Regions from separate parts of the Streptomyces sp. NPDC055243 genome, predicted to be linked through region 1. Evidence: riboswitches for the same ligand, from Rfam matches in the RefSeq annotation. Region 1 holds a riboswitch; each other region holds the start of a gene.
The links. Region 1 has a riboswitch for S-adenosylmethionine ahead of ACIGXX_RS32425 (putative leader peptide). Riboswitches for the same ligand answer to the same signal wherever they lie in the genome.
Positions count from the first base shown of each region.

Region 2: another riboswitch for S-adenosylmethionine. It lies ahead of ACIGXX_RS10885 (aminotransferase class V-fold PLP-dependent enzyme); the one in region 1 lies ahead of ACIGXX_RS32425 (putative leader peptide).
Region 3: another riboswitch for S-adenosylmethionine. It lies ahead of thrC (threonine synthase); the one in region 1 lies ahead of ACIGXX_RS32425 (putative leader peptide).

Region 1 covers NZ_JBITWR010000013.1:192,929-198,583, forward strand. Annotated here, with positions in the region: gene ACIGXX_RS32410 (beta-L-arabinofuranosidase domain-containing protein) at 1-2,034, shown strand, start outside; gene ACIGXX_RS32415 (glutathione S-transferase family protein) at 2,022-2,753, opposite strand; gene ACIGXX_RS32420 (hypothetical protein) at 2,829-2,966, opposite strand; SAM riboswitch class IV at 3,225-3,340, shown strand; gene ACIGXX_RS32425 (putative leader peptide) at 3,390-3,578, shown strand; gene ACIGXX_RS32430 (LLM class flavin-dependent oxidoreductase) at 3,656-4,933, shown strand; gene ACIGXX_RS32435 (NtaA/DmoA family FMN-dependent monooxygenase) at 4,956-5,655, shown strand, end outside.
Region 2 covers NZ_JBITWR010000003.1:227,935-233,589, forward strand. Annotated here, with positions in the region: gene ACIGXX_RS10875 (SLC13 family permease) at 1-418, shown strand, start outside; gene ACIGXX_RS10880 (glycerate kinase) at 442-1,647, shown strand; gene ACIGXX_RS10885 (aminotransferase class V-fold PLP-dependent enzyme) at 1,599-2,972, opposite strand; SAM riboswitch class IV at 3,138-3,254, opposite strand; gene trpD (anthranilate phosphoribosyltransferase) at 3,329-4,393, opposite strand; gene ACIGXX_RS10895 (cytochrome bc complex cytochrome b subunit) at 4,531-5,655, opposite strand, start outside.
Region 3 covers NZ_JBITWR010000003.1:141,836-147,490, reverse strand. Annotated here, with positions in the region: gene groL (chaperonin GroEL) at 1-424, opposite strand, end outside; gene ACIGXX_RS10495 (cold-shock protein) at 762-965, opposite strand; gene ACIGXX_RS10490 (MoaD/ThiS family protein) at 1,390-1,665, opposite strand; gene thrC (threonine synthase) at 1,776-3,092, opposite strand; SAM riboswitch class I at 3,110-3,244, opposite strand; gene ACIGXX_RS10480 (glucosyl-3-phosphoglycerate synthase) at 3,412-4,356, shown strand; gene ACIGXX_RS10475 (LAETG motif-containing sortase-dependent surface protein) at 4,446-4,775, shown strand; gene ACIGXX_RS10470 (trehalose-6-phosphate synthase) at 4,876-5,655, shown strand, end outside.

The DNA of each region.
Region 1 (5,655 bases):
AGTCACGTGGCCGTGACGATCCGGGGCGCCACCGGCACGCTCTACGTCAACGGCACCGCGGTCGCGGCGAACACCGCGATGACCCTCCATCCGGCCGCCCTCGGCTCCCTGAAGAACAACTGGCTCGGCCGCTCCCACTTCGCGGCCGACCCCGTCTTCGCCGGAGTGTTCGACGAGGTCAACCTCTGGTCGCGGGCGCTGACCGCCGGCGAGATCGCCGGACTTCAGGAGGTGCCTGCCGCCGGGTCACCGGCCGGAGCGGGGGACTTGGCCTCGTACGCCTTCGACGAGACCAGTGGTGCCTCCTTCGCCGACGGCTCCGGCCGCGGGCGGCGCGCCACCTTGCGGCGCACCTGGGGCGGACCGAGCCACCCGGGGTTCCTCGCGGCGTACCCCGAGACGCAGTTCATCGCCCTGGAGTCGATGACCAGCGGCGACTACACCGTCGTGTGGGCGCCGTACTACACCGCGCACAAGATTCTGCGGGGCGTCCTCGACGCGTACCTCCACACGGACGACCCCCGGGCGCTCGACCTGGCGTCGGGCCTGTGCGACTGGATGCACTCCCGCCTGTCCAAACTGCCCGCGAGCACCCGGCAGCGCATGTGGGGCATCTTCTCCAGCGGCGAGTTCGGCGGCATCGTCGAGGCGATCTGCGACCTGTACGCCATCACCGGCAAGGCCGAACACCTCGCTCTGGCCCGCCTCTTCGACCTCGACAAGCTCATCGACGCGTGCGCCGCGGGCGACGACATCCTCGACGGGCTGCACGCCAACCAGCACATCCCCATCTTCACCGGACTCCTGCGGCTGTACGACGAGACGGGCGAGCGGCGCTACTTCACCGCCGCGAAGAACTTCTGGGGCATGGTCGTCCCCACCCGCATGTACGGCATCGGGGGCACCAGCACCGGAGAGTTCTGGAAGGCGCCCGGCGTCATCGCGGGCACACTGAGCGACACCACCGCCGAGACCTGCTGCGCGTACAACCTGCTCAAGCTCAGCCGGGCGCTGTTCCTGCACGAGCAGGACCCCGCGTACATGGACTACTACGAACGGGCCCTGTACAACCAGGTCCTGGGCTCGAAGCAGGACGAGGCCGACGCGGAGAAGCCGCTCGTCACGTACTTCATCGGCCTGCTTCCGGGCCATGTACGCGACTACACGCCCAAGGCGGGAACGACCTGCTGCGAGGGCACCGGCATGGAGAGCGCCACCAAGTACCAGGACTCGGTCTACTTCCAGAAAGCCGACGGATCGGCCCTGTACGTCAACCTCTACAGCCCTTCCACACTGACCTGGAGGGAGAAGGGTGTCACGGTCACGCAGGCCACCGACTACCCGAGGGAACAGGGCACGACGCTCACGGTCCGGGGCTCCGCGGCCGCCTTCGACCTGCGGCTGCGCGTACCGGCGTGGGCGAGCGACGGCTTCGCCGTGACCGTGAACGGCAGCAGGGTGAAGGCCGATCCGGCTCCGGGGAGCTACTTGTCGGTCTCCCGCACCTGGCGCGACGGGGACACCGTCCGGGTCTCGATCCCCTTCCGGCTGCGGGTGGAGAAGACCCTCGACAAGCCGGAGATCCAGGCCCTGTTCTACGGACCGGTCCATCTCGTGGCCCGCGACAGCGCCAGGACCTACCTCCGGTTCGGCCTCTACCGCAACGCCGCACTCTCCGGCGACCTGCTGCCCACCCTCACGCCGGTCACCGGCCGGCCACTGCACTACACGCTCGACGGCATCCGTCTCGCCCCCTTCTCCGAAGGCACGGAGGACCCGGCACACGCCTACTTCCAGCGGTCCGAACGGACGGTGGTCTTCGGCACGACCGACTCCGGCGTCACCAACCCGACGGGCCCGGGCGGCACGACGCTCCTCGACGCGATCTGGTCGGCAGCTCCCTTCAGGAACAAGAGCGCGCTGGTCAAGCACGCCGAGACCACCGTGCATTCCTGGGTGGGCGCAGGCCGGCTGAGCGCGGCGGAGGGCAGGAAGGTGGTGCGCACGGCACGGGAGACGTCCTACGCGCGGTGACCACAGGGGCGAGGGTGGTTGGCATAGAAGGCCGGGTGCTCGTGGAGGCGGCGTACGTAGGTACGCACGTGGGGGTACGGGGAGGTGGCCTCCGTCGCTTCCGGGGCGCGGTGGACGAGCGTTGTCCACAAGTCGACGTCCGCCGAGGTGAGTTCGTCGCCCACGAGGTAGGAGTGGGAGGCCAGGCGGTGGTCGAGGCGGTCCAGCGTCGCGGGGGTGAGCGGGGCGGCGAGAAGCTCGTGCCAGGCGTCGATCCTTGTCACCAGGGCCGGTGGGCGCAGGGCGAGCAGCGGGCCGTTGCCGTGCGCGGCGAGGCGGTCGGTGAGGTCGCCCAGGATGTCGGGCGTGTGGTTGCTGACGACGTGCCCGCTCCATCGGTCGCACAGTGCGGGGACGGTCAGCGGGCCGTCGAAGTGGTGCTCGGTGGCCTCGTAGCAGCGGTGCAGCTCGTCGAGCGCCGCCGGGGCGGTGTCCGGTGTCAGGAGCGTGGTCGTGACCGCGTCCCTGAGTCCGAGGAGGTCGAGCGTGATCGAGACGCGCAGGGAGCGGGGACATTCCGCCGAGAGGTACAGGTGGTAGCGGTGGGGGGCCGAATAGAAGCCGCCCGCCAGGGCGGCGCCGATGCGGCTGCGGATCGGTGGGGGACAGACGCCGCTCGGGGAGCGGGAATCCTCCGGGGAAGGCGTGCGGGAACGGTGCGACGCAGTGATCTCGGGCATGGCTCTCCAGACAGCTGAGGGGGCGCGCCGACCGGGCCGTGCGCACGGCGCCGGGGGCGTCTCTTCCGCGTGACGTCAGAGCGCTGGAATCGACGCGCTGCACACGCGCAGCAGGTCGATGTGCAGACGCCTGGTCAGGACGCGGGGGCGGGGCCGGGGCGCGGACAGGAGGGGCCGCTGGGTGCTGCCGCTCTCACCAACCGCCCTGGTCATGTCCACCAGCCTTGCCGTCGAGGCCCGTTGTGTCCGGGAAAACGTGACCGTCCCCGGAAGTCTGGGCGCGGGGGCCCGGCGCCGTCAAGAAGGCCCAGGCAACTCCGGGCGGAACTCCTGGCGCCGGAGCGGAACAGAAGGAGTGGCCCGGCGGTTGTCCCTGACGGGGACGGAGGGCGAGGCGCGTCCGGCGATGTGAGCACGCCCATGATCCACGGGCATTGCGCACCGCAACGGCCTCACGTAACGTCCCGAGCAGGTTATGAGCGTCAGCGTCAAGCCCTGGCTTGCTGACCGGCAACCCTCCCTCGCGGCGGGGTGCTCCAGGTGAGGACCAGGCGGTGCCCGTATCCAGGGCTCCGCAAGCGCGAGACCGGCGAGGCCCCGGGGCCCGCCGAGCCGGAAAGGGTGGAGGTGACGGACGTGCCACGTGCGTCAGCTGTGTCGTCCGAGCCCACGCCGCCCAAGCCGTCCGCGCCGTCCGCGCCGTCCATGTCGCCCGTGTCCTTCGTGCCGCGCGTCCCGGTGATCGCCCCGAGCCGCCAGGTGCATCTGTACTCCCGGCCGCACATCGACCTGCAGCGCGTCGCCGGCGCGCTCTGTCGTTCCTGACCCGTCACCCCGCCGCCGCACCCTCGGAACCGAGGGGCCGGTGTTCTCGTACGGTCGATCAGGAAGGCACACCTTTCGTGTCGTCATCACCTTCACCCTCATCTTCGCTGCCCTCTTCCGCTCCCTCCGCTCCCTCCGCCGGGCTGCACCTCGCCGTCGCGCTCGACGGCGCGGGCTGGCACCCGGCCGCCTGGCGAGAACCGGACGCCCGCCCAAGGGAGTTGCTCACCGCCCGGTACTGGGCCGACCTCGTCACCGAGGCCGAACGCGGCCTGCTCGACTTCGTGACGATCGAGGACGCGCTCGGGCTCCAGTCCTCGCATTTCACCGAGCCCGACGGACGCACGGATCAGGTGCGAGGCAGGCTCGACGCCGTCCTCATCGCCGCCCGTGTCGCCCCGCTGACCAGCCACATCGGGCTGGTGCCGACCGTGGTGGCCACGCACACCGAGCCCTTCCACATCTCCAAGGCGATCGCCACGCTCGACTACGTCAGTGAGGGCCGCGCCGGTGTACGGGTGCAGGTGTCCGCACGCCGCAACGAGGCCGCGCACTTCGGGCGCCGCACGCTTCCCGCCCTCGAAGCCGTCGAGGACCTCGGCAGGCCGGACGTACGGGAATTGACCTTCGACCTCTTCGACGAGGCGGCCGACCACATCGAGGCCGTGCGCCGGCTCTGGGACAGCTGGGAGGACGACGCGGAGATCCGGGACGCCGCCACCGGCCGCTTCATCGACCGCGACAAGCTGCACTACATCGACTTCGAGTCCAAGCACTTCAGCGTCAAGGGCCCCTCGATCACACCCCGGCCGCCGCAGGGGCGTCCCGTCGTCAGCGCGCTCGCCCACGAGACCCCGACCGAAGCGCCGTTCCGGCTGCTCGGCCGTTCCGCCGACATCGGATACGTCACCCCGCGCGACGCCGGGCACGCACGCGCCGTCGTCACGGCGGTCCGCGCCGAACAGGACGCGGCCGGGCGCTCCGACGAGCCCCTGCACCTCTTCGGCGACCTGGTGGTGTTCCTCGACGACGACCCGGCCGCCGCCGTGGCCCGACGGGATCGTCTGGACGCCCTCGCCGGTCACCCGTACACCAGCGACGCACGGGTGTTCACGGGCACGCCCGCCCAACTGGCGGACCTGCTGCAGGAGTTGCATCAGGCCGGGCTGAGCGGATTCCGGCTGCGCCCCGCCGGCGTCGGCCACGACCTCCCGGCGATCACCCGGGGCCTGGTGCCCGAGCTCCAGCGCCGCGGCGCGTTCCGCCGCGCGTACGAGGCCGACACCCTGCGCGGTCTGCTGGGCCTCACCCGCCCCGCAAGCCGTTACGCCGCCGCTGCCTCCGCCACCGCCTGACCCGGAAGGAAGGAACCCCGTCATGAGCAGGACACAGGGCGAGCGGGACAAGCCGCTCAAGCAGATCCACCTCGCGGCCCACTTCCCCGGCGTCAACAACACCACCGTGTGGAGCGACCCGGAGGCCGGCAGCCACATCGAGTTCAGCTCCTTCGCGCACTTCGCGCGGACCGCCGAACGCGCCAAGTTCGACTTCCTGTTCCTCGCCGAGGGACTGCGGCTGCGCGAACAGGGCGGAAAAATATACGACTTGGACGTCGTCGGACGGCCCGACACCTTCACGGTCCTGAGCGCGCTGGCCGCCGTCACCGAACACCTCGGCCTGACCGGCACCATCAACTCCACCTTCAACGAGCCCTACGAAGTGGCCCGCCAGTTCGCCAGCCTGGACCACCTGTCGGGCGGGCGCGCCGCGTGGAACGTGGTGACCTCCTGGGACGCCTTCACCGGAGAGAACTTCCGCCGCGGCGGATTCCTCCCGCAGGAGGAGCGGTACTCCAGGGCGAAGGAATTCCTCGGCACGGCGAACGAGTTGTTCGACTCCTGGAGCGGGGACGAGATCGTCGCCGACCAGGAGTCCGGCACCTTCCTGCGCGACGCCCAGGCAGGGGCCTTCGTCCACCAGGGCCAACACTTCGACATCCACGGGCAGTTCAACGTCCCGCGCAGCCCGCAGGGCCGACCGGTCGTCTTCCAGGCCGGTGACTCGGAGGAGGGGCGCG
Region 2 (5,655 bases), on a different contig from region 1:
GGGGGTCGCGCTCGCCGAGTCGGGGGCGGCGAAGTGGCTGGTGGGCGGGGTGCCCCTCGATGTGCCGCCCTGGCTCTTCCTGACCGTCGTCGTCGCGGTCAGCACGGCCGCACACCTGATGCTCCAGTCCCGCTCGGCCCGCTCGTCCGTCCTGGTCCCGCTGGTCGTCGCGGCGGCCGTCGGAGCAGGCGTCAACCCGGTCGCGGCCGCCCTCGCCTCGACGGCGGCGGCCGGCTTCTGCCACACCCTGCCCGCGTCCGCGAAGCCCGTCACACTCTTCGCCGACATCCCGGACACCCCCACCTACACCCCGCGCGACCTGCTGCGCCTCTCCGCGGTCCTGGCACCGCTGACCGCCGCGCTCGTCCTGCTCTTCGCCGTCGCGCTCTGGCCGCTGCTCGGCGTACCCGTCCGCTGATCCCCGCCCGCACTGGAGACCCCATGCTGACCCGTTTCGCCATCGCCCCCAGCGGCTTCAAGGAGTCCCTGTCCGCGCAGTCCGCGGCCGAGGCCATCGCCGAAGGAGTACGCCGTGTCGTCCCGCACGCACAGACCGATCTGATCCCCCTGGTGGACGGCGGCGAGGGCACCGCGCGCGCCCTGGCCACCACCGGCGGCGGCCGCCTGGTCGCACTGCCCGCCACCGGCCCCGTCGGCCAGCGCGTCGGCACCCACTTCGCGCTGCTTCCGTCCGGCGTCGCCGTGGTGGAGATGGCCGCGGTCGCCGGGCTCTCGCTGGTCCCGCGCGATCTGCGCGACCCCGGCGCCACGACGACGTACGGCGTGGGCGAGCTGATCCGTGCCGCGCTCGACACGGGCGCCCGCCGCATCCTCGTGGGCTGCGGCGACTCCGGCACGTCGGACGGCGGCGCCGGGGCGCTCCAGGCCCTCGGTGCCCGGCTCCTGGACGCGGATGGCTGGGAACTGCCGCACGGCGGACGGGAGTTGACCCGTCTCAGCCGCATCGACCCCTCGGGCCTCGACCCGCGCCTGAAGGACACCGAGATCCGCGTCGCCTGCAATCCCTTCAACGTCCTGACCGGCGAGCGCGGCGTCGCCCGCGTCTTCGGCCCCCAGAAGGGCGCGACGCCCACCCAGGTCGAACAGCTCGCGGCGGCCCTCGAGCACTGGGCGCACGTCCTGAGGCGCGACCTGCACGTCACGGCGGATCTCTCCCTGGGCCCCGGAACAGGCGCGTCCGGCGGCCTCGGCGCCGGTCTCGCCGCCCTCGGTGCCCAGCTGCTCCCCCGCTTCGACGTGCTGCTCGACCACCTGGACCTGGACGCGCGCCTGGCCCGCGCCGATCTCGTCGTCACCGCCGAGGGCGCCCTCGACCACCAGACGCCGCGCGGCAAGATCCCGGCCGAAGTGGCCAGGCGCGCCAAGCGGTTCGGCCGTCCGGTCCTGGTCCTGGCGGGCACGATCGGCCAGGGCGCGCACCACGTCCGGGCGGTGGGCGTGGACGCCTACAGCGCGATCCTGCCCGCGCCGGTCTCGCTCACCGAGGCGCTCGGGCGTGGCGGTGAGTTCCTCACCGACGCGACCGAGCGGGCCCTGCGGATGATCCAGATCGGCACCCGGCTGCCGGTCTCAAAGGCTCAGGCGGTGGTGGTGTCCGGAACGCAACGCCCGTCCTCCGTGCGGTAGTTCCAGCGCGCGCCGTCCGCCACCAGCTCCTTGACGGCGCGCACGAAGCGCTCCACGTGCTCGTCCGGGGTGCCCGCGCCGAAGCTCACGCGGATCGCGTTCAGCGACTTCTCGCCGGGCGCGGCCTCGGGGGCACCGCACTCGCCCTGGGTCTGCGGGTCGCTGCCGAGCAGGGTGCGCACCAGCGGGTGGGCGCAGAAGAGACCGTCGCGTACGCCGATGCCGTACTCGGCGGAGAGCGCGGCGGCGAAGTGCGAGCTGTTCCAGCCCTCGACGACGAAGGAGATGACGCCGACGCGCGGCGCGTCGTCGCCGAAGAGCGAGAGCACCTTCACGGCGGGTACATCGGCGAGGCCCTCGCGGACCTTGGCGATGAGGTGGCGCTCACGGGCGACGAGCTCGTCGAAGCCCGCCTCGGTCAGCGCCTTGCAGGCGGAGGCGATCGAGTACACGCCGATGACGTTCGGCGAACCGGCCTCGTGCCGCGCCGCGGTGTCGTGCCACTCGACGTCCACGCCGCCGTCCGTACGCCGCGCGACCTTGCGCGACGCGCCGCCGCCCGCGAGGTAGGGCTCGGCGTCCCGCAGCCAGTCGGAGCGGCCCGCGAGGACGCCCGAGCCGAAGGGCGCGTACAGCTTGTGGCCGGAGAAGGCGACCCAGTCGACGTCCAACTCGCTGATGGAGACCGGGTGGTGGGGCGCGAGCTGCGCGGCGTCCAGGACGATGCGGGCGCCGTGCGCGTGGGCGGCGGCGGCGAGTTCCTTGACCGGCCACAGCTCACCGGTGACGTTCGAGGCACCGGTCACGCAGACCAGGGCGGGGCCGTAGGGGTCGCGGTCGGCGAGGGCGCGCTCCAGGGTGGCGACGGCCTGGTCGGCGGTGCGCGGGGCGTTCAGGTACGTCACGCGGGCGTCGCGCCAGGGCAGGAGCGAGGCGTGGTGCTCGGTCTCGAAGACGAAGACCTGGCAGTCGGCGGGCAGCGCGGCGGCGAGCAGGTTGAGCGAGTCGGTGGTCGAACGGGTGAAGACGACCTGGTCGTCCTCGCGGCAGCCGAGGAACTCGGCGACCGTGACGCGGCTGTTCTCGAACAGGTCGGTGGAGAGCTGCGAGAGGTACCCGGCGCCGCGGTGCACGCTGCCGTAGTACGGCGCGTACGCGGCCACGTCGTCCCACACCCGCTGCAGCGCGGGGGCGCTCGCCGCGTAGTCGAGCGCCGCGTAGGTCACCTCGCCGCCGGTCACGAGCGGCACGGTGACGTCACGGCCGAGGACGGGCAGCGGGGCGGCACAGAGGGTCTGGTCGGCGGCAGCGGTGGAGACAGACATGGCGAACTCCCGTGGGAAGGCAGGCGAGTTCACTGCAAGGGCGCTCGTACGGCGCTGCAGTGACGAAGAGAAAAAGGGGGTGCGGAAGAGGGGCCGGGAAGCCCTATCGCATTCGCTTGCTCACGAGACTGCTCCCTTGAGGACCAGGACCCCAGGGTTCGCAGGGGTCCGCGCTTGCCACGGACCTTGCTGTCCACGGCCTGGTCTTCACCCGGGGCACCCCGCCACGGACGGAGGGTTGCCGGACAGCGAGCCGGGGCCTAATCGCTGTCACTCATGACCTGCGCAGCATCTTGCCACACGATCTTCCCGGTGCACACCGCAGTCCGGCATCCGGACTGCGGTGTGCGCCACACTCAGCTGTTGCTGGCCACCACCCAGCGCTCCAGGGCCCGCTTCGCGGACCCGGAGTCGATCGCCTGCGCCGCCTTCTCGATACCGGCGCCGATCTGCTCCACCAGGGTGCCGTCGCCCGGCGAGAGGGCCACCAGGGCCGCCGCCGTGTTGAGCAGCACGGCGTCCCGCACGGGGCCGCCCTCGCGGTCCAGGAGGCGCAGCGCCACCTCGGCGTTGTACGAGGCGTCGGCGCCCCGCAGCGCCTCCACGGGGACGAGGTCGAGGCCGACGTCCCGGGGGTCGAAGGCCTCCTCGCGCACGGCGCCGTCCCGCACGACCCAGACCCGGGAGGTCGAGGTGGTCGTCAGCTCGTCGAGGCCGTCGTCGCCGCGGAAGACGAGGGAGGAGTTCCCGCGCTCGGCGAAGACCCCGGCCACGATCGGCGCCATCCGCGGGTCGGCGACGCCGACCGCCTGGGCCCGCACCTTGGCCGGGTTGGTGAGCGGACCGAGCGCGTTGAAGACGGTCCGGATGCCCAGCTGGCTGCGCGCCGCGCCGGCGTGCCGCAGCGCCGGGTGGAACTTCACCGCGAAGCAGAAGGTGATCCCCGCTTCCTCGGCCACCTCGACGACCCGCTTCAGCGGCAGCTCCAGGTTCACCCCGAGCTTCTCCAGGACGTCGGAGGCGCCCGACGCGCTGGACGCGGCGCGGTTGCCGTGCTTGACGACCTTCGCGCCCGCGCCCGCGGCCACGATCGCGGACATCGTGGAGATGTTGACGGTCTTGGCGCCGTCACCGCCGGTGCCGACGATGTCGACGGTCTGCCCCGGCACCTCGATCACATTGGCGTGCTCGTACATCGTGCGTACGAGGCCGGAGATCTCCTCCACGGTCTCGCCCTTGGACCGCAGCGCGACCATGAAGCCCGCGATCTGCGCGTCGGTGGCCTCGCCCCGCATGATGCGGTCCATGGCCCAGGCCGTGTCCTCGGCGCTCTGGTCGCGCCCCTCCAGCAGCCCGTTCAGTACACCGGGCCAGGAACGGGCCGCCGCGGTGTTGCCTCCTGCGGGGGTCACAGCGCTCATCTGCCGCTCCTGGGTTCGTCTAGGCATGGGACAGGAACACCTTATCCAGCTCGGGGAACGGCAAAGAGCCCCGTCCATGCACTGGATGCATGGACGGGGCTCCCGCCGTGGCGATCTCTGGTCGGAGCGTCAGACGATCAGTGGTGGCCGTGGCCGCTCGTGATCTCCTTGTACTCCTCGGTGGTGGGCTTGGGGATCTGACCGTCTTCCCCGTAGTAGCCCTTCGAGAGCTTGGCCCGGAGCTTCTGCGAACCCGACACCTTGCGCTCGACGCCGTTCTCGTCGACCGAGGGGCCGATCTCGAGCGGCGCGTACTGCTCGTGCGCGGTGAGCGTGTGCAGCTGCTCCTGGTTGAGCGGCTCGTGGACCTCGATGAACTCACCGTGCGGCAGGCGCTTGATGATGCCCGACTCGCGGCCGTGCAGGACCTTGTCCTTGTCGCGCCGCTGCAGACCCAGGCAGATCCGCTTGGTGACGATGAAGGCGAGGACCGGTGCCACGAAGAAGGCGATGCGCACGAACCAGGTGATCGCGTTGATCGACAGGTGGAAGTGCGTGGCCCAGAGGTCGTTTCCACCACCGACGAGCAGCACGAAGTACCAGGTGATCCACGCGACGCCGAAGGCCGTTCGGGTCGGGACGTTGCGCGGGCGGTCCAGGATGTGGTGCTCGCGCTTGTCCCCGGTGACCCAGGACTCGATGAACGGGTAGACCGCGATCGCGACCAGGACCAGCGGGAAGATGATCAGCGGGATGAACACGCCCAGGACGAGCGTGTGACCCCAGGCGTTGATCTCCCAGCCCGGCATGACACGGATCAGACCCTCGGAGAAGCCCATGTACCAGTCGGGCTGGGCTCCGGTGGAGACCTGGTCCGGACGGTAGGGACCGAGCGCCCAGATCGGGTTGATCGTGGCGATCGCCGAGATGGCCGCGATCACACCGAAGACCAGGAAGAAGAAGCCTCCGGCCTTCGCCATGTAGACCGGCAGGAGCGGCATGCCGACGACGTTCTTGTTCGTCTTGCCGGGACCCGCGAACTGCGTGTGCTTGTGGTAGAAGACCAGGATCAGGTGCGCCACCACGAGCCCGAGCATGATGCCCGGCAGCAGCAGGATGTGCACCGAGTAGAACCGGGCCACGAAGTCGCCGCCGGGGAACTCCCCGCCGAACAGGAACATCGACAGGTACGTGCCCACGACCGGCACGGACAGGACGGCGCCCTGCATGAAGCGCACACCGGTTCCGGAGAGCAGGTCGTC
Region 3 (5,655 bases), on a different contig from region 1:
GCTCCTTGGTCTCCACGTCCTTGGCCTGCTCGAGCAGGGCGCCCGAGACGGCCTCGACGGCCTTCTCGATGCCACGCTTGAGGGCCATGGGGTTGGCACCGGCGGCTACGTTGCGAAGGCCCTCGCGGACCAGCGCCTGGGCCAGGACGGTCGCGGTCGTCGTGCCGTCACCGGCGACGTCGTCCGTCTTCTTCGCGACCTCCTTGACCAGCTCGGCGCCGATCTTCTCGTACGGGTCCTCGAGCTCGATCTCCTTGGCGATGGAAACACCATCGTTGGTGATCGTGGGGGCACCCCACTTCTTCTCGAGGACGACGTTGCGACCCTTGGGGCCCAGGGTCACCTTGACGGCGTCGGCGAGCTGGTTCATGCCGCGCTCGAGGCCGCGCCGTGCCTCCTCGTCGAACGCGATGATCTTGGCCATGTGAAGTGGTCCTCCCGGACAGGGGTGGCATGCTCCGGATCGCGCCAGTGCCCGCGACGGACGGCCTGCAAACCTTGTGGTTCCTTGCCCCACCCGGCCTGCGGACCTCACCGACCCGATCCAAGTTCTGTCACTCTCACTCGGAGAGTGCTAAGCCCAATGATTAGCACTCGACCCCTGCGAGTGCAAGCGCCTCTTACGGATCCCCGACGTACGAGGGGCGCGTGCCGCGACGACGTTTGAGGGGCTCGCGCCCCGGGACGCACGAGGGGCCCGCACCCCTGTCGGGATGCGGGCCCCTCGTCACTCGCTAAGTCGCTGGCCGATCGCGCCGAGATCAGACGGCGAGCTTGACCATGTCCGCCTGCGGACCCTTCTGGCCCTGCGAGATCTCGAACTCCACTCGCTGACCTTCTTCAAGGGTGCGGTAGCCGTCCATCTGAATCGCGCTGTAGTGGACGAAAACATCCGCACCACCGTCGACCGCGATGAAGCCGTACCCCTTCTCCGCGTTGAACCACTTGACGGTGCCCTGAGCCATGCCTAACTCCCCTATTACTGGCCCTTGCACGGACCCGCACTTCGCGGACCCGGGTCAGACCTCACCCCCCCAATGGGTTGTGGAGGCGTGCGCCGGAACGCGTCGACCGCGGCTGAATGTATCTGTCCAACTGCCCTCTGCAACAGGTCAATCGGACGAGAATTCTGGGCACGCCTGATCGGGAATATGCGGAGAATTCACCGGGATTCAGGGCAACTCGGGCCAGACAAATGCCACGGAAAGGGCAAATGGGCAGTGCACTTTGGCTACTTCTTGTCGCCCTCAGGGCGACTTCGTATATGCGCTGGGCACAAACGGGGAAGCTCGCTTCCCAACTGTACCGCGCTCAACCACATGGAATTGCCCCCTCCACTTCTCTCGCGGAGGGGGCAACAGCAATTACGCAGGGTATTTCCTTAAAGGATCAACCACCCGCGACGGCGGGAATGATCGAGACCCCGGCACCGTCCGGCGTGGCCGTCTCCAGGCCCTGCTCGAAGCGGACGTCGTCGTCGTTCACGTAGACGTTCACGAAGCGCCGCAGCTTGCCCTGGTCGTCCAGGACGCGGGCGGCGATGCCGGCGTGGTTCTTCTCCAGGTCGGCGATGACCTCGCTGAGGTTCGCGCCCTCGGCGACGACCTCGGACTGACCGCCGGTGTAGGTGCGGAGAATGGTGGGGATGCGGACCTTGACGCTCATGGGGTTCACCTCTTGATGCGGGGAGGAAGCGCCCCTGCAAGGGGCGCGGGGAACTGCGCGAGGACGGACCACGACCGTCCGTCGGCGACGGCGGCCGGGCCCTGCGGCGGCTAGCCGGCGAGCCCGGCGCTGCGGAACGCCTCAAGGCTGGGCTTGATCGTCGCCGTCGCCTGAGACGTCTCGGCAACGGCGTCGAGGGTCTTGAGCCCATCACCGGTGTTCAACACGACCGTGGTCAGCGACGGGTCGATGAGCCCCGCATCGAGCAGCTTCTTCGTGACGCCCACGGTCACGCCGCCCGCGGTCTCCGCGAAGATCCCTTCCGTGCGAGCGAGAAGCTTGATCGCGTCCACGACCTGCTCGTCGTTCACGTCCTCCACCGCACCGCCCGTGCGACGCGCGATGTCCAGGACGTACGGCCCGTCGGCGGGGTTGCCGATGGCGAGCGACTTGGCGATCGTGTTCGGCTTCTGGGGGCGTACGACGTCGTGCCCGGCCTTGAAGGCGGTCGACACCGGGGAGCAGCCCTCGGCCTGCGCGCCGAAGATCTTGTACGGCTTGTCCTCGACCAGACCCAGCTGGATGAGTTCCTTCAGACCCTTGTCGATCTTCGTGAGCTGCGAGCCCGAGGCGATCGGGATGACCAGCTGGTCGGGCAGCTGCCACCCCAGCTGCTCGCAGATCTCGTACGCGAGCGTCTTGGAGCCCTCGCCGTAGTACGGCCGCAGGTTCACGTTCACGAAGCCCCAGCCCTCGCCCAGCGGGTCGCCGATGAGCTCGGAGCAGAAGCGGTTCACGTCGTCGTAGTTGCCCTCGATGCCGACGAGCTCGCCGCCGTAGACCGCGGCCATGACGACCTTGCCCTGCTCCAGGTCGTGCGGGATGAACACGCAGGAGCGGAAGCCGGCGCGGGCCGCCGCGGCACCCACGGCACCGGCGAGGTTGCCGGTGGAGGAGCAGGACAGGGTGGTGAAGCCGAAGGCGCGCGCCGCCTCGATGGCCTGCGCGACAACACGGTCCTTGAAGGAGTGCGTCGGGTTGCCGGAGTCGTCCTTGACGAACAACTTGCCCTGCTCGACGCCGAGTTCGCGCGCGAGGTTGTCGGCCTTGACCAGCTTGGTCCAGCCGGGGTTGATGTTCGGCTTCTCGGCCACGTCCGCGGGGACGGGCAGCAGCGGCGCGTAGCGCCAGATGTTGTCGGGGCCGGACTCGATCTGCTTCCTCAGCGCCTCGGGGTCACCGGTCGGCAGGTCGTACGCCACTTCGAGCGGGCCGAAACAGGCCTGGCAGGCGAAGATCGGACCGAGGGCGTAGAGCTCGCCGCACTCGCGGCAAGAGAGGCCGGACGCGGGGCCGAGATCCACGGACCCACTGCTGGAGGGGGTCGAAGAGGTGGTTTCGTTCGTTGCGACAGTCTGCGCAGCCATGGAGGCGAGGCCCTTTCTCCTCATCTTCCCCGTGACGCATCTCGTCACGAGACGGAATTGGCACCTTCCCCACCGAGACCTCGCGTGCGCGGTCGGCGGGATGGTTGCCGGGGCTTCAACGGGCCGTATCCCTCTGCCCCTCTGGATGAGCGGTATGGCGCCGGGGCTTCAGGGGCTCCGGGCATTTGTCGCGCGATGACCCCGACATGCGATGGTCATCCGCGTTGTTCAAGACTGTAACCGACGGCCTGGACCCTTGAGATAGTCGTCCGAACCGCGAGATGGATCACATGTAGGCCACACACAGGAGGAGCCACCCGTGCTGGAAGAGGCCGAGCGCTGGCTGACCAGGCGTTCCTGGTCCGTTGCCGACCGTCCGCTCAGCGCACTCGTCGCCGCCAAACGGGCGTCGGGAGCCTCGGTGAGTGTCGTCCTGCCCGCGCTCGACGAGGAGGAGACGGTCGGCGAGATCGTCGCCGCGATCCGCCGTGAGCTGATCGAGGAGGCCCCCCTCGTCGACGAGCTCGTGGTGATCGACTCCGGCTCGAAGGACCGCACGGCCGAGGTCGCGCGGGAGGCGGGCGCGCGGGTCGTGCACCGGGACGCGATCCTGCCGCGCATCCCGGCCGTGCCCGGCAAGGGCGAGGTCCTGTGGCGCTCGCTCCTGGTGACCGGCGGTGACATCGTCGCGTTCGTCGACGCGGACCTGAAGGAGTTCTCGGCGGACTTCGTCTCCGGCATCGTGGGCCCGCTCCTGACCGAGCCCGACGTGGACTTCGTGAAGGCGATGTACGACCGCCCGCTGGCCTCAGCCGCAGGTCAGGGAGGCCGGGTCACCGAGCTGATGGCGCGCCCGCTGCTCAACATGCACTGGCCCCAACTGGCGGGGTTCGTCCAGCCGTTGGGCGGCGAGTACGCGGCACGCAGGTCCCTCCTGGAGCGGCTGCCGTTCCCCGTCGGTTACGGAGTGGAGCTGGGCCTGCTCGTCGACGCACTGCACACCGTGGGCCTGGACGCGCTCGCGCAGGTCGACGTCGGCGTGCGCAAGCACCGGCACCAGGACGGGCAGGCGCTCGGCCGGATGGCGGCGGCGATCTACCGGACCGCGCAGCTGCGGCTCGCGCGCGGCCATCTCGTACGCCCCGAGCTCATCCAGTTCGAACGGGGCGAGCGGGGGTTCGAGCCGCGCACCCATGCGGTGGACACGGAGGAGCGGCCGCCGATGGCCGACATCGCGGAGTACACGGCCCGCCGCGTGGCGTAACCACCCCAGACCGGGCATTTTGTCTACATTCCCCACTTATGTGGCTCAGACAGGTAATGGGAAGCGCGCGACGCGCCGGTGCCGTGGCCATGGCGACGGCCACCCTCGCGGCGGGAGCGCTCGGCGCGGCCACCGCGCCCGCCGCGGCGGCGGACGTGGTGGCGCGCCGCGCCACCGCCGCGAACGGCGAGGGCAGCCAGGACGGCGACAGCCGACCGCGGCGGGTGCAGGCCCGGACCGTCCCGCGGCAGGAGCAGCGCGAGCCCGTGGGACAGCAGGGCACCCGGGGTGAACTGGCCGACACCGGCAGCGACTCGGACACGATGCTGTACGCGGGGCTCGCGATCGCCCTGTGCACTCTGGGCGCGCTGGCGGTGGCAGCGGCCAGGAGCAGAAGGGACTACAGGCGGGACCGGTAGCCGGTGCGGCCGGGCCCTGATTCCTTGAACGTATACGGCCGGGCCCGCCGTGGGCCCGGCCGTACGTTTGAGTCCTCCCCCGAAGGGCTAGGTTCGGCACATGGTCTCCGAGCACGCCGCCGCACAGATCCTCGTCGCGTCCAACCGCGGCCCCGTCACGTACGCCCTGGAGGACAACGGGGAGCTGACGGCCAAGCGGGGCGGCGGCGGACTCGTCTCCGGGCTCAGCGCGATCGGCGAATCCGACGGTGAATCGGCCCTGTGGGTCTGCGCGGCGCTGGGGGACGGCGACCGGGAGGCCGTGCGGCGCGGGGTCGGTGAGCCCGGCGTACGGATGCTGGACATCGACGCGGGCTCGCACGAGGGCGTGCACGCCGACGCGTACAACGGAATCGCCAACTCGGTCCTGTGGTTCGTCCACCACATGCTCTACCAGACGCCGCTCGAACCGGCCTTCGGACCGGAGTTCCGGGCGCAGTGGGCGTCGTACGAGACCTACAACCGGGCCTTCGCCGAGGCGCTCGCACAGAGCGCGGCGGACGGCGCGGCGGTCCTGGTCCAGGACTACCACCTGGCGCTGGTGCCGGGGATGCTGCGCGAACTCCGCCCCGACCTGCGCATCGGCCACTTCTCGCACACGCCGTGGGCCCCGGTGGACTACTTCCGGATGCTGCCGGACGACGTGGCGGAGCAGCTCCTGCGCGGCATCCTGGGCGCCGACCGGGCGGCGTTCCTGACGGGGCGCTGGGCGGACGCGTTCACGGAGTGCTGCGTCGCGGTCGTCGGCGGTACGTCGGGCACGCGCATCGGCGTGCACGGGCTCGGGGCGGACGCGGACTTCCTGCGGGAGCGGTCGCGGCGGGCGGACGTGGAGGAGCGG